DNA from 2 places in the Terribacillus sp. JSM ZJ617 genome. Region 2 is predicted to be linked to the other one. Evidence: riboswitches for the same ligand, from Rfam matches in the RefSeq annotation. Region 2 holds a riboswitch; the other holds the start of a gene.
What was found. A riboswitch is a leader RNA that binds a small molecule or an ion and turns the genes downstream of it on or off. The one in region 2 is predicted to bind cyclic di-GMP.
Positions count from the first base shown of each region.

Region 1: another riboswitch for cyclic di-GMP. It lies ahead of ACH6C1_RS04105 (hypothetical protein); the one in region 2 lies ahead of ACH6C1_RS15715 (hypothetical protein).

Region 1 is NZ_JBISEQ010000001.1:850,300-857,874, forward strand. It holds gene ACH6C1_RS04095 (hypothetical protein) at 1-916, opposite strand, end outside; gene ACH6C1_RS04100 (glycosyltransferase family 2 protein) at 903-2,132, opposite strand; gene ACH6C1_RS04105 (hypothetical protein) at 2,129-2,902, opposite strand; cyclic di-GMP riboswitch class II at 2,941-3,024, opposite strand; gene ACH6C1_RS04110 (glycosyltransferase family 2 protein) at 3,065-5,323, opposite strand; gene ACH6C1_RS04115 (endo-1,4-beta-xylanase) at 5,342-6,379, opposite strand; gene ACH6C1_RS04120 (proline dehydrogenase family protein) at 6,622-7,539, shown strand; gene pruA (L-glutamate gamma-semialdehyde dehydrogenase) at 7,560-7,575, shown strand, end outside.
Region 2 is NZ_JBISEQ010000005.1:50,863-58,437, reverse strand. It holds gene ACH6C1_RS15730 (pyridoxal phosphate-dependent decarboxylase family protein) at 1-420, opposite strand, end outside; gene ACH6C1_RS15725 (methyl-accepting chemotaxis protein) at 702-1,826, opposite strand; gene ACH6C1_RS15720 (hypothetical protein) at 1,871-2,581, opposite strand; gene ACH6C1_RS15715 (hypothetical protein) at 2,624-2,992, opposite strand; cyclic di-GMP riboswitch class I at 3,100-3,186, opposite strand; gene ACH6C1_RS15710 (hypothetical protein) at 3,775-3,951, opposite strand; gene ACH6C1_RS15705 (methyl-accepting chemotaxis protein) at 4,316-6,001, shown strand; gene ACH6C1_RS15700 (DUF4352 domain-containing protein) at 6,200-6,736, opposite strand; gene ACH6C1_RS15695 (putative hydro-lyase) at 7,149-7,575, opposite strand, start outside.

The DNA.
Region 1 (7,575 bases), on a different contig from region 2:
GAGTTTCGGACATTTGCTGATCATCTACTGTTAAACTATAAATCAAAGCAAGCGCATATACAGCACTAGATTCATAATTAACTACGGGCTTGCCGGTGTTACGGTCATAACCACCATATAATATACCATTATTTTGCATTTGAGTTTGAACCCAATCATGAAAACTTTTCGGTTTTTCATGTGTACTTTCTGCATACTGAATAGCAATCAAGAATTGATCAATCATATTTACCGTTTCTGCATTTGCTGTGTGGTAGCTATTGTTTTCCGGGTTGTAGATTTCATTGAAAAAAATCTTGTCTGTCAGGCCATCTGACAAGATTTGCTTGTATCTAGGTAATTTGGAAGCTTGCAGCTTCTCCAGCACATCATAATCTATATAACTGAGATGAATCTCGGATGTTCTTTGTTGTGATGACCAATCATAGAAATCAACGATTAAACCATTAACAGTTTGTGTTTTATTCATTGTATCCCATATCTGTCCTGCAAAATTAGTGTAAGAGGAATTATGAAACTGTTCTCCCCCTCTTAGCAGTGTTCTTATTATCCGGTAATCGTCTACTGAAGCATTTGCAGTTACATCTTCTTCAAGCTGCCACTTTAGAAAAATGCCCTCATCGGTATTGACTGTGAAGTTAGATTGAAGCAGGAGAAACTGCTCCTCAAATTCTTGGCTATCTCCGACTATGAGTAAATATTCCATGTATTGCCCGAGGCTTTCAAGAAGGATAGGACTAGTGTCGCGTTCTCCATCTCCATAGCTAGCAATGAAACCTTCTTTGTTCTTGTATTGTTGTTTGACGGTACTAGTAACTGTTTCCTGGTCAACAGAAGAAGAGAAATTTAAAAACAAAAGAAGGCTACAAATCAGCAGCAAAAGTATTTTAGCAACATAACTTTTATGCTGCATCATCCTTAAACCTTTCTGTTTTATCCCACTTAATTGTTTGCTTAGTCAGCCGGCTCCATATATAAGAAAGTCCACTCCGTAAAAGCAGTAACAGGAAGATCTGAGCATAAGTGAAATACATGATTAAGCCGATAAGTACATTAAAGGGGGTAATAGTCCTTTCAAGCACCATTGCACTGACGACCTGAGCAGTATAAACTACATAGCTCATAAACCAGAACAACAGCAAAGGAGATTCAAAATCGGGCAGGTTGACACCTAGTAAGCTTAGAATGAACCATGTATTTGAAAATAGCAGCATTAATACAAATAATAAATAAGTCAAAACATGCTGGAAGCTATGGACAAACGTCTTTCCTTTCCAATAACTCCATTCATGAAACGATTTCTCCAATAGATAGATATTACCTGTCAGCCATCTTGTACGCTGTCTGACAAAGATACTGATTTTCTCTGGTTCCTGTTCCCATGTTCTAGAGTGGTGAACAACAGGTAATTTCCACCCTAAAGCCGTCAGCCTGACAGTAAGTTCTGCATCCTCGGCAAGAGCATACAGGTCATACCCCCCAGCTTCCTGCAGAACACTTCTTCGAAGCAGCATGTTCGTTCCTGCCAGGGAACCTGTTTTAAACATCTTCCATCGACCACTTTGCATTAATAGCTGAAAGACCTGAAATTCGATCGAGATCATTCTAGTCAATACGTTTCGGTCTGCATTGATAGTCTTAACATAACCCACTGCTCCTCCAGCGTCAGGAGTACGTTCTGCAGTGTGAATCAATTCCATCACACTGTCTTCAGCGGGCTGATTATCTGCATCAAAGACAATGAAATAATCAGATGTCGTTACAGATAACCCATAATTAAGTACCCTTGATTTTCCTTTCGGAGACCCAGGAGGGACTTTTAAATAATGTATACGGGAGAAAGTGCTGCTGAATTTTAGAATGATCTCCGCTGTGTCATCTGTAGAGGAATCATCCAAAACATAGACATCCAATGCTCCTGGGTATTTTAGTCGGATCATGGCTTCTAAAGTCTGCTTTATCACGACTCCTTCATTATGTGCAGGAATTAAAACAGCGATAGAGGGATAGGAAGGTAATGTAATTTCTTCTTTCCTTTTCAATCGCTGTAAAACGCCAGCGATTGTAAGAATGGAATAATAGATGAGCAGAATCCAGAAAAAGGCCATAACTGCTACTAGAATAATCTTCATCCTGCTGCTCCTTTGAATGGCTGGGTTATCTCTAAGATAGACTCTATCTCTTCCTCCAGTACAGTTTCACATATGAGAGGAGGATCAATTAGATTAAATTGATTCCGAAGTTTACCCATCAATCTGTCAATTACGATTTGACATCCTGCTTCATTGGTGTTCTGAAGGAAGATAAGGAATTGCTCTTCTTTTACTTGTGTGACTAAGTCGAATTCAGCGCGTATCGAGCTTAAAATTCCCTCACTTACAATGTGGGAAATAGAGCTTGTTGTTTCCAGGACTTTATCAGGAGTAACGATGGAAGCAAAAACATAATAATTTTGTTCATTACGTCGTCTCGTCCCGGTCGAAATCAACTTCACACGACTCTTAAATTCAGTCAAAGTTAGTAATTGGGAAGAACCAGCATATTTTTCAAGTGCTTGAATCTTCTCTTTTAATGCTATATTTTCGTTACGATAGCGTGATGTTATCCCATAGGTAAGCCAAATTAAAACCATGCTAACAGTTACGAGAATATGGCGAAGCAAATAATAAACCTGTTCTGTCAAAGATGCATGCGTGAATAATGCATAGAAAAGTAGAAAGAAACCAAAAGAAAGACTAAGCAAAAGCAACGTGATAAATTGTTTGGCAAAGCTTCCGGCGTGGATGGAAAAAATGGCTAAAAGCAGAATTAAACCATCGGTCAAAGGAATAGAGGACGATGCTGTAAAGGATAATGCCATAAAACTACATAAAAGAAATGTCAACAAGATCCGGAGTTGCATGTAAAACCTACTTTCTTATTCAAAATAAAAAACAACCGCCAATAAAATGGCGGTTGCACTAGTAGCTCTTCTTTACCCAAGTGCCCACATACAGATAAAGAGTCGAAGCTTCATTTTCTATTGTCATAATATATCATTTATTGTATAGATGTCCATATTTATTTACCCAGTATTCGATTCAGCTGTCTCTGTCAGGAATCGCAAACCTGCTAAATATTTTCGTCCGCGTTTTTGCACCCATTGGACACGTACATCACTTTCGCGGAAGCTGTTGTGATTGGCGTGCAGACGCAGTACTTGACCTGGTTTAATCGGCTTCTTCAGTTCGATTTGGCATCCGCTCAGACTGTAATCAATAAGCGTGGTTTCTATTTTACCAGTATCTGCAAAATAGAGGACGCCAGGAACCGAGATTGTTTCCCTGATGCTTTGCCGCTCGGATTGTTTTGGTTCGGCTTGTGTTTGACGGAAGAAGCGGGAAACTGCATGCAATAGTGTTGAATTTACATATTCCCTGCTAGTATATATGTCTGGTGCATCGACGAACAGGAGTTTGATAAGGGCACGGTACTGTTCCTGCGTGACATCCTGGAAGGATACGCCTGCATAATAGCTTTTTCCTTGCTGGGAAACCCAATGCTTGTGAAGCTTCAAGCCTTGTAGCGGACCTGAGGAAAGCGTCAGCGGACTTCCGGCTGACAGCAGATGGGCTGCTTTTGCATCAGGCAGTTCCAGCCTTGCGCCATATTCGCTTAAGTCAATGATTCGTATGGAATGCTTCTTCTCATCAAGACTATTCACAAGCTCTGCTTCCAGCGTCACATCAAAGCGCTCTGCTTCTCGGAAGCGCGGCCGTTCCACCGAAATGATCAAAGCCATGACAAGTGCGACAGCATTGTATAGCACCCAGAAAATATTGATATAGAGCATTTCGACATTATCGTAAATCTGTATAGGGGTAAACAAATCTATTCCGATCATAATCATACTAGCAATGCTCATCGCAAGCAGAACTACATATGGTGTGCTTGTCCGCCAGAGAAAATGCCGGCGATTATTCACTATTCCTTTGCGGGTAACATTGAATTTGATCGATTTTCGGAAGAATAGTTCCGTTAGAACAGATACAGCCATGTAAGGGGCGAGTGCCACCTCATAAATGTGACTCCAAATCGTCGTCCGTTTGTTATCTGCCATGCGGCGGAACGCGAGCTGTGACGATAGGAACGCCGGCAGCCAGAACAGCAATAGAGTCGAGAAATCGGTTTGCAGACTATAGATGGAGAACAGCAGGAACAGCAATGGTGCCAGTAAATACACCATCTTATAGATTCCGAAGAACCAATAATGAATTCCATCCATGTACAGCAAGCGCTGCATGAAGCTCAAACCTTTGATTGTGAGCGGATTCCATTTTCGGATGACTTGGATATTGCCTCGGCACCAGCGGTCGCGCTGCTTTAGAAGGTCAGCGTACGTTTCAGGGGATAAGCCAACAGCTAATGCTTCATTCACAAAGACCGTTTTTTGCCCATTTGTCTGGAGAAGCATACCTGTTGCCATATCCTCGGTTATGACGCCCGTTGCGAAACCCCCGATTTCCTCTAATGCACTTCGGCGGAACAAAGCATTGCTTCCGACATACATCGTCGCATTGAAGCGATCCTTTCCTTCCTCCAAACGGCGCATGAAGAAGTCTTGTTCATTCGTAATATTATCCTCGAAGAACAGATTGTACTGGAATGCGTCTGCATTATAGAATACTTGCGGTGCCTGGACGAATGAGACTTTGTTATCGGTAAAGTAGCCAAGCGTGCGTTCAAGGAAATTGGCGCGCGGTACCATATCAGCATCCATCGTGACGATGATCTCGCCGTCTGTTTTTGTCATTGCATGGTTCAGATTCCCGGCTTTTTGATGCTTATTATCCGGTCGATCTAAATAGTAAGCACCCATGGATTCAGTCAATTGCCGGATGTCTGCACGTCTTCCATCATCACAGACATAGACCTTGAGCTTGTCCTGCGGATAAGTCATCATTTGGCACGCTGCAATCGTCCGCTTTAGAAGATCTGCTGGTTCATTGTAAGTGGCAATATATACATCGACTGTCGGCAGTTCCTTGAATTCCGAAAGCGGAATGGTTTTCCGCCTGAACGGCTTCCAGGAGAGGATGGTGAAAACGACGGATTGTAAAAATCCAGCCCATTCCGTCACCAGCAGCAGGATTCCGACTATCAGACTGAGTATTCCTACTGTCGGCAATGTGAATGCAGTCCGCCAAATCAAGTAGACAAGGTTGATACCAAGAAAGGCAGCCAGCAGCAAATACTTAGCAGCTAGATGTTTCCGGGCCAACCCATAAAGAACGAGCAGAATGACTGTGGAAGCGATTAGCCAAATAATTTCTGAAGTTTGCATGATGTATCACTTCCTTGCTTAGAATAATAGTTTTCGTTTCAATGTGTTATAAGCCTTCTTCGGCTGCCCGTTTTCATCGAAGAGGAGCGGTTTGCCATGTGGAGCTTCCTGCTCGGTAACCCAGCTATGATTATCGGATATGCCCCAGACAGTGAATTCCCCGCAGGCTGGTGTATCCAGACACACTTCCATCACATCTCCGTACCGCTCAGCTTGGACATTCTTTGCATCCCCATTGTTGAGATTTTGCAGCTTTACGTCCATTTCTGTCACAGCAATTTCAAAGCCTGCATCTTCTATACGGGTGAACCATTCCTGGATGCGATCCTTGGAAAAGCGGGGGTCAGCGGCATCTACATGCGTTTGCATACCGATACCGTCAATTGGGATACCTTCTTGTTTCCAATTGCTCAAAGCTTCCAGCATCGCTTCTGATTTAGCGTTGGACATTTCATTACCATAGTCATTGTAATACAGCTTAGCATCTGGATTGGCCTCACGAGCCCACTGGAAGGCGAGGGGAATATAATCAGGTCCAATCGTGCGGAGCCAAATCGTATCCCGTAAGGTACCATCATCATTCCACGCTTCGTTGACAACATCAAACGTGTCGATGCGGCCTTGATAATGAGTGACAATTTCTTGGATATGGGTTTTGAGCACTTGCTCTGCGGAAGCGCGATCTACAGCCTGTTGAGATACCCATGCGGGCAGCGCTTCACCCCAAACAAGTACATGTCCCCGGAGTTTGATATCGTGCTCTTCTGCCATAAGCACCATCTCATCTACTTTAACAAAATTGAAGGCTCCTTGCTCTGGCTGCATGGCATCCATTTTCATTTCGTTCTCGATTGTCCAGCTGGAGAATTCTGTGGTAGCCAGTTTCTGATATGTATCATCCTCCAGCAGGGCATCATAGCGAATCGAAGAGCCTATAAGCAGACCATCGTCTTGAGCAAGCTTACGCAGTGGTTGTCTCTCCATCAAATACCCTCCAATGGCAATTCCAATAATGAGGATTGCTCCCCCGATCCAAATCCATTTACGCTTTTTCACAAGAAGTCCTCCATTATTAATATAGTAGTTATCGGATGGGGTCGGCAGTTATGTACCTTTTTCCAAAAGTATCCTGCAGTAAACCAGCCAAACCTAAAATGTAACTTTCCTCATAAGATATTTTTGTGTATTTTACACAAAAACGCTAAAATTGTTTGTCTTTTCTGCATATTGAAAGCCCTTCAATAGATTTCTACAATAAAGGTATAGCACATGTGCAAGTGGATTGGGAGGTGTCACAGTTGGAAGCTTTATCTCGCAATTTTTTCTTGTATTTATCAAAAAATCAGCCGTTGAACAAATTGGCTAATTTATATGGCATTCGAATGGTCAAAGGAAAAATCGTCGGAGGTGTGTCCTTCGATCAAGCAGTACCATTCATCCAGAAGTTGAATCAAACGGGGATGAGTGTGACAGTAGATCATCTTGGTGAATACGTGGCTGACCCGCAAACAGCTGTAGAACGAGCAGGCGAGGCAGTCGCAGCTCTGGAGATGATTAAAGCGGCGAATCTGGATGCGCAAGTTTCCTTGAAATTGACGTCACTGGGACTTGATATCAGTGAAGAGCTTGTCCGTTTGAATCTACGCCGAATCCTGACGGCTGCCGATCGTCTGGATGTGATGGTGACGATTGATATGGAGGATTCGGAACGCTGTCAAAAGACTCTGGAGTTGTTCCAAGAACTGAAAGCTGAGTTTCAAAATGTGAGTACCGTCATCCAGGCGTATCTTTATCGCAGCAGTGATGATCTGGACAGGATGCAGCATCTGCAGCCGTTCATTCGTTTAGTCAAGGGAGCGTATAAAGAACCGAAATCCGTTGCTTTCCCTGAAAAAAGGGATGTAGATGCCAACTATCGCAAGCTAATTGCTAAACAGCTGGACAGCGGCAGTTATACTGCGATTGCAACACATGATGATCGGATGGTTTCCTTTGCTAAACATTATGCCTTGGAAAAAGGGATAGGGAAAGACAAATTTGAGTTTCAAATGCTGTATGGCATGCGGCAGCAGCTGCAGCAGGAGCTGGTCAAGCAAGGATATAAAGTCAGGATCTACTTGCCTTATGGGGATGATTGGTATGGCTACTTCATGCGCAGACTGGCTGAGCGGCCGGCGAATATTGCATTCGCATTCAAAGGTATGACACAAAAATAAAAGAAAAGGAGCGATTGATCATGACGACACCTTATA
Region 2 (7,575 bases):
AAGTTTGGATAGCATTGCAGCTACTTCGACTTCTGCTTTTGCTGCTGCTGGTCCCTCCACATCCCATAGATTATTACCATTAACTAGAACCATCACCAGATTACCAAGGATACTAGCAATATTGGGAAGGGGAGCTGCATTGGCTACATAGTTCCGATTGACGAACCGGTGCCCTTCTACTAATTTTAGAAGCTTTTGAACCACTTCCTCCATCGACACTCCTGTATTCGGAACAGACGCCTTTTGAATAACGCGATTATAGTAATCCTCTGTGTACTCAGGCATTTCTCCTAGCGTTAATTTGTTAGGATCTTTTAATTCATCTATTTTTGTTAAAATCGACTTAAAAAAGGACAATAATTCCTCTCTTTGAAAGTCATTCCCGTCCATACTAGGATATAATTTTTGAATTTCCTTCATTATTTTACCTCCTAATGTCTAAATATTTATAGAAATTACTGATTGCAATTTTATGTTTTAGGTAGAAAGGGGGAATGTTAGCTATAAGAACAAATTAAGACAAGCGCAAGTAATTTTCTCATAAGAAAAAGATCCCCTCCTTTAAACAGATCAGAATGCTCTCTTTAATCTGTTTACTAAAAGGGGATCATCCCATATTAGATAAATTATGGAGAAGCCAAATATTTTCATTCGGTAAGGCGAATAGTCAAACTGCTACCTTGACCTTTTATTCTGGCATTTTAACTCGCTTTTACTTCCTTTGCTTTAACATCATCATTCTCTTTTAGTAGTTCGCCTACTACGTTTTTGTGGTTTATAAGATTTCTTGCTTTCTCAACAAGGTTTTGTATCGTATGAAGTTCCTCATCATTAATCTCAATTAGTTCCTCAAACATCTCCACCGATTCTCGTGAGATAGATGCAATCTCAACGATTGTTGTCATGATCTGTTGTGAAGCAGTAGATAATTCTTCTGTGTTTGCAGAAGAGTTCTCGTTGTTTTCAGCAATAATTTTTGTAGTAGATAGTATCTTTTCGAACATATTTCCAACCTCTAAAATGTCTGCATTCGTATCTTTAAATTCTTCGGTCCCCTGGTTCATTGACTTAACCACTATAGCTGTTTCTTCTTGTATATTTTTCACGATATGTGATACTTCTGAAGTAGATTGGCGAGTTTGTTCCGCTAATTTTCTTACCTCATCTGCAACAACAGCAAATCCTTTACCATTTTCGCCTGCTCGAGCAGCTTCTATCGCTGCATTCAGCGCCAGCAGATTAATTTGTTCAGAGATCTCTGTAATCACCTTAACAATACTGCTGATTTCATAAGATTTTTCTCCAAGTTTGTTTATTGCATTAGAGGTTGTATTAACTGTTTGATTAAATTGATCCATCTTTACCAAGGAATCTTTTAGTTTCTCATTTCCTTGCTGCGTCAATTCTAGCGTAGTAATGGATTGTTCTGAAATCTGATTAGATCTAACTGATAAATTTTCTATCGCTTGTGTCATTTCTTCCATGGAGGCAGCACTTTCTTCTGTGGCTACTAATTGTTTCTCTAATCCTCTGCCTACCTCGTCAATTGCTGCTCTCACAATATCAGCTTGTTCAGAAGCATATTCACCTGTTTCCGCAAGATTTACGCCTTTTTCATTCACATCTTTTGATAACGACAGTAGTTCCTTTTCTATATGGCTGCAGTTCTCAAGCTGCTGCTCATTCCCAACGCGATTCAAAATAATTTCATCGCCACTGCCTAAAGTGTTTAATTGTGCACGACGTTTCAGTGCAACATATTGGTAAGCAAAATAACCTAAAGCTATCAATAGAATGACTATTATTCCTATCAAGTAAAATTCCATGATAAATTAAACTCCTACTTTCTGTTTCAATCAGAATTATATTTTTATAGTTCTCTTATAATAATGTATGTTCCATCAGCTACATTCGAAGGAATGGCTTGCAGTTTGCTATTGTCTTTATACATATGAACAATATGATTACCTTCGATATCTTGGTATTTTTTCATGTCGTGATATTTTTCCATCACACGAATCGATTTAGGGTTTGTCGCTTCGCCCACTACTGCCTTCAGCCCCTGCTTCGCTGCTTTTGTAATCAACCTATTTCCTAATTGCTTAATTACTTCATGACGCTCTTGTTCGGCTATCACGCCCAACATAAATAGGTGCAACATATCCCCATTGGAAATATCTTTTCCGCTACGTCTTTTATAATCTTCGATAAAGCGTTTATCTACGTCTTCCAGTACGTGAAGAATAACATTCATATCATAGAAAGAACCTTCGAATACATCCTCTCCAATAATTTCGGGTGCATTGGTATCTCCGGCAAGGACACCTACAACATGATTATCACTGTCTAGAGCGACTGCACAATATCCTTGGTCTACAGTTGAATCCAAATAATCCTTGGTAAAAGCATAGAAATCTTCATACGCTATACTTAATTGTCCAACCATCGGTTCCTGAACCCATTTCCCTGCAACATCTACACCAATAAATGTACGGGCGAGACATTCGGCAGCTTTTTGAATCATTTCTGTTTGATTCTTTGTTAAAATTTCATATGTATACAATTCCTGTGTTGCTTGCATGTTTTAATCTCCCTTTTAACTGCAAATTTGGCGAACCGGATGTTACATAGAATGATTTACTTTATCCATAAACCTTCCCGTGAATTCAATTCTTTCAAGGGCATTCCTAATTTGCACTTGAGCAATTTTAGAAGAAGGTTTTATTACAATTGTATCTTTAAAACCTAAAGTAGAATAGAATTGCATTGTTTGTTCCAACTGCGGTACAACCTTCGAAGGTACAGGCGTTTGATGAGTTCCATCGACAACAAAAGTATAATCTTTTCTAGATACTTTATTGATTGTATCCTGCAAATCGACCATATATCCTTCTGCATCTTCCTCCCTCATTAATCCATGTACCTGGACATGTACTTCTTTGGCATTTTCATCAATCGCCATCTTATACTTCTTTTTATCTACTACTATCATTTCGTTCGCTCCTTTTTCTATATGCCTGATAAAACTATAATTACCGCTTAAGTGTGAAAAAAAGCTATCCTAATATAGACAAGGATAGCCAATGATATAATTTCATACTTGGCAACCCGACTATCATCATCCATACGGATATTAGACTCGTAGCTTTGCGTCCCTATCTTTCGATAAGTTTGCCTAATAATTTTGATTTATAGTTCTAAATACACCCCGCCATAACTTCACGTTCCCTTTCGCATTATAAATTACTCATATTTTCTTGTCTAATTATAACTGCTTCTTCTATTTATAGGTGTATTAATTCATCAACCACCATTTCACGGATGCTGTCACAGGTCTAATTTACTATACATTAAAACCACCTGCCTCCCTTATATCGGTCAACTACAGACAATTTAAATAGAAATTGTTAAATGTTTAAAGATGTTCACGATATAGCATCGTTCCAGCTAGTTCAAAAGAATAAGAGAGTCCTCATACAAACATTTAATCAACATTCCAAATATAATTGTTAACCAAAAAATCTCACCTCTGTTTCTCAATCTCAATTGGCTGGGTACTACTCGATTAGCTTTTATCAAAACAGAAAAAATTGAGCTTTGCCTCTTGTAAAGCTGTACACTTAGTAACTGCCTATATGTCTTATTCCTACCACTCATACTTTCACTAATAAAAGAATGTTTTTATAGTGCACCACTTTAATTCTAAATGGGTGTCATGTAGTACTGAATTTAAAAAAGGCGAACCACAAAGGAACGCCTTTCAGCCACTATATATTATTCAGATTGATCTGTATCTTCTTCTCTATCATCAGTATCTTGCTCTTGATCTTGGTCCTGCTCTTGTTCCTCCATTTGCTCATCATCAGCTGGATCTTCATCGTCACCATCATTACATGCCGCCAACATAAGAACTGAAACCATTCCCAATGCTACCATCCATTTTTTAAGCATTGAAACCTCTCCCTTTAAAAAATTAAGGTACATAAGTAAGATACCAGAGGACTGTTAAGAAGAGGTCAATTCATTGTAAACAGGCTGTTAATGAGAACGATCATTATTGACGCTAATCGACATGAAAGAGGCAGTTATTTAACAACTTTAGTGAGCTACAGATTAATCTGTAGCTTTTTAATTGAACTGAAACACCTAGCTCTCTTGTTATATCTCGTAAAAGCCTTTAAGATTCCCTAGGCTGGTCGATATATATACCGTGCATATTAATTAATCAGAAAGGAATATCTTGGTTTGGGAGCCTTAATAGTTTTGAGCAGCTAATTAATATGTAGAGCTTTTTTTATTAGAAAGGAATTTAATCGTGAAAATCAAAACAAAACTTCTTGGTATAATTTCAATTTTAATATTTTCCTTATTACTAATTGGAGTTTCATCCATTTTCATCAATTCTTCCATTACAAAGAAGAATGATATCCTAAAGGATAAAATGGAGTTTCAAAACAAAATCAAGCATGTCCAATATAGGTTAGCTGGCCTATCGAATGATGAAAGAGGTTTTCTCATCACTGGCGAACAGGATTTCGCTGATGGAATGGAAGAGAAATCCGAGGATATCTTCTCAACTTTAGATCAATTGGAATCACTCATCCACAATAAGGATTATTTGACGAACGTAAATGATATTCGGGATAACTTCTCAGAGTTTTGGAGTATGAATCAGGAAGTAGTAATACAATTTGCCTCCAATCCCGAACAAGCAGAATCACTTCACTTAGGAGAGGAAAGAACCTTACGGAAGGAATTACTAGATCCATCCGTAAATGAGTTAGTCGATCAATTGAATAAGGATGTGAATGATTTAGAAGCAGATATTCATAGATATGGAACTGTAAGTGGATGGTTCATTAGTACAGTGTCAATAATCTCAATTATTATAGGGATCCTTTTAAGTATGCTTCTTTTAAGATCCATCTTGGTACCTCTAAGAAGTCTCAATAGACAGCTTGAGGATATTGCGCAGGGAGATGCGGACCTGACTCAAAAAGTAGAAGTCAAGAGTAAGGATGAATTTGGTCAGCTTGCTGCATCCTTTAATGCTTTTGTTCACTCACTGGCAGGTATCGTAAAGCAGATCAGCAGTTCATCCCAACAGGTCGCGGCCGCTTCAGAAGAATTATCGGCAAGCTCTGAACAGTCTAGAGCTACTTCGGACCAAATCTCACAATCCATGAAGGAAATTGCTTTAACTAGTACAAATCAAAGTAACATGACAGAACAGAGCTCTGGATCCATAACAGAGATTTTAGAGAGCCTCTCCAATGTAGCTGACAACACAAACCGCATTGCTGAAAACTCCTCCTTTATGAAGGATAAAGCAGAGTTAGGCGTCTCTTCTGTAAATATGATGTCAGAACAAATGACCGCCATCAATCATTCTGTTCAAGAAGCTGGGAGCGGATTAAAGTCATTAGTGAGAAGTACAACAGAAATAAGTCATATGTCCTCACTCATCACAGACATCTCGGAACAAACCAATCTCCTTGCATTAAATGCAGCCATTGAAGCTGCACGAGCCGGAGAACAAGGAAAAGGTTTTGCAGTTGTAGCCGAAGAAGTCCGAAAGCTGGCTGATGAAACAAACCAATCTGCCAGCCATATTAAGCACTTAGTTTCCACAATAGATACGGACTCAAAAGATACCGTAGTCAATATCCATAATGTGCAGAAAAATGTGGATTCAGGCATGAATTACGCCAGTGAGAGCCAGCAACAGTTTAGCGAGATATTAAATCTCGTTGGACAGGTAACAGCTCAAATTCAAGAAGTAGCAGCTGCCACCCAGCAATTAACTGCAGGTGTAGAGGTAGTGCAGCATAACCTCTCAACTCTTGAAACCGGATCAAAAGAAACAGCATCCAGTTCCAAGGCAGTTGCCTCAGCAACAGAGGAACAATTAAGTTCTATGGAAGACATCTCGAATGCGGCTGTTTCTCTGTCCGATTTAGCGGAAGAGTTGCAGGAAGTTGTTAATCGGTTTAAGTATTAAAAAAAGATCCCTCATGTTATCTCTGAGGGATCTTTTTTAATGCGAACCAACGGCTTTTTTTTATAATGCCCATGAACATTATAATCCATTCTCCATTAACCATTTCATAAAACAACCATCTTATAAATATATGATGATATCTCTTTTTAAGGCATAAAAAAAGCTAGTTCAAACCATAGGTAAGAACTAGCTTTTTTATTATTCAGGTTTAATATCCCATGTAATCTGTTCATCTGTCCAAGAGAAGGTAGGTTCAAAGATCATTTCATAAGAGTCTGATTCTGGTACATCAAAAGTAAGTGTACCACTTAATTTTTTACCTGCGTTTACGTCACCAGAAAGATCTAGTGAATCACCGCCGTAATAATAATCAAGGCTATTACCATCGGTATCGTAAAGATTGAAGTCAGTACTGTCGATGAAGGCTGTATCTTCTTTGTTGTTTGTAACATTAACGTTCATTTGAAGTACTTTACCCTTCTCTGCTGGGCTGTACTCACTTGCATCAATATATTTAGCATCAGCAATTGTGATTTCAAGTCCATTTAGGTCAATAGTATCACCAACAGCGAAAGTTTTCGTTTCTTCTTGCTTCGTTTCTTCAGCTTTGCTTTCTCCTACTTTTTTACCAGATTCAGAGGATTCATCTCCGCCACCAGAAGCAACCGCAATAATGATGATGATAACGATAATCGCAATAATTCCTAGACATCCAAATTTAAAAAACTTACCCATTACTCTTCCCCCTAAGTTGCTATATAATACTTAAAACCTATTAACGAATATTATATCAAACTATTATACTAGTGATTTCAACCATAACATTACATATTTACTAGTTTTTATCTAATAAGTTAATATTATGGACCGAGAATTTTTTGATACTCATTCATTTATAAGACTAAGAATTGTGAAGCTATTCTAAGCTCAAACCATTATAGTTTGATAAAAAGGATTATATAGTATCTTTTTATCGTGCTCATTAACATAATAGTTAACGATCTCGATAAAACTATTTCTTTCTACAGTTAATAAAAAAAGACTACATCCTTATATATCGGATGTAGTCTTCATTTTATTAATTGTTGTTAGAAAGATATATCCTAGATTATTAGTTAATGCTGCCGGTATGGTTAGCGTCTGTGAGCTAAGCTTTAAAATCACGCAAAAACTCATCATTAGTGACATCAGTAATAAACATATGGCCCGGTGCATGTGTAATAACAAGTGGAATTTGAGAATGAATCGCTGCAGATTGAGGCGTAACGCCACATTCCCAAAAAACAGGTGTTTCTCCTTCTCCGAACTCTGTAAATTCACCGAAATCCGGCTTGCTAATATCGTCTATACCAATTTCTTTTGGATCTCCTACATGAATTGGAGATCCATGCATTTTCGGAAACTGTGCAGTGACATCAATTGCTTTTTGAACTAGCTCATTTTTAATCGGTCTCATGGAGACTACGACAGGCCCACTAAATTCACCTGCTTGCTTTGTTTGACGATTTGTTATGTACATCGCCACATTTTTATTCTGCTCAATATGTTTTAAAGGAACGCCTCCCTTTAGCAAT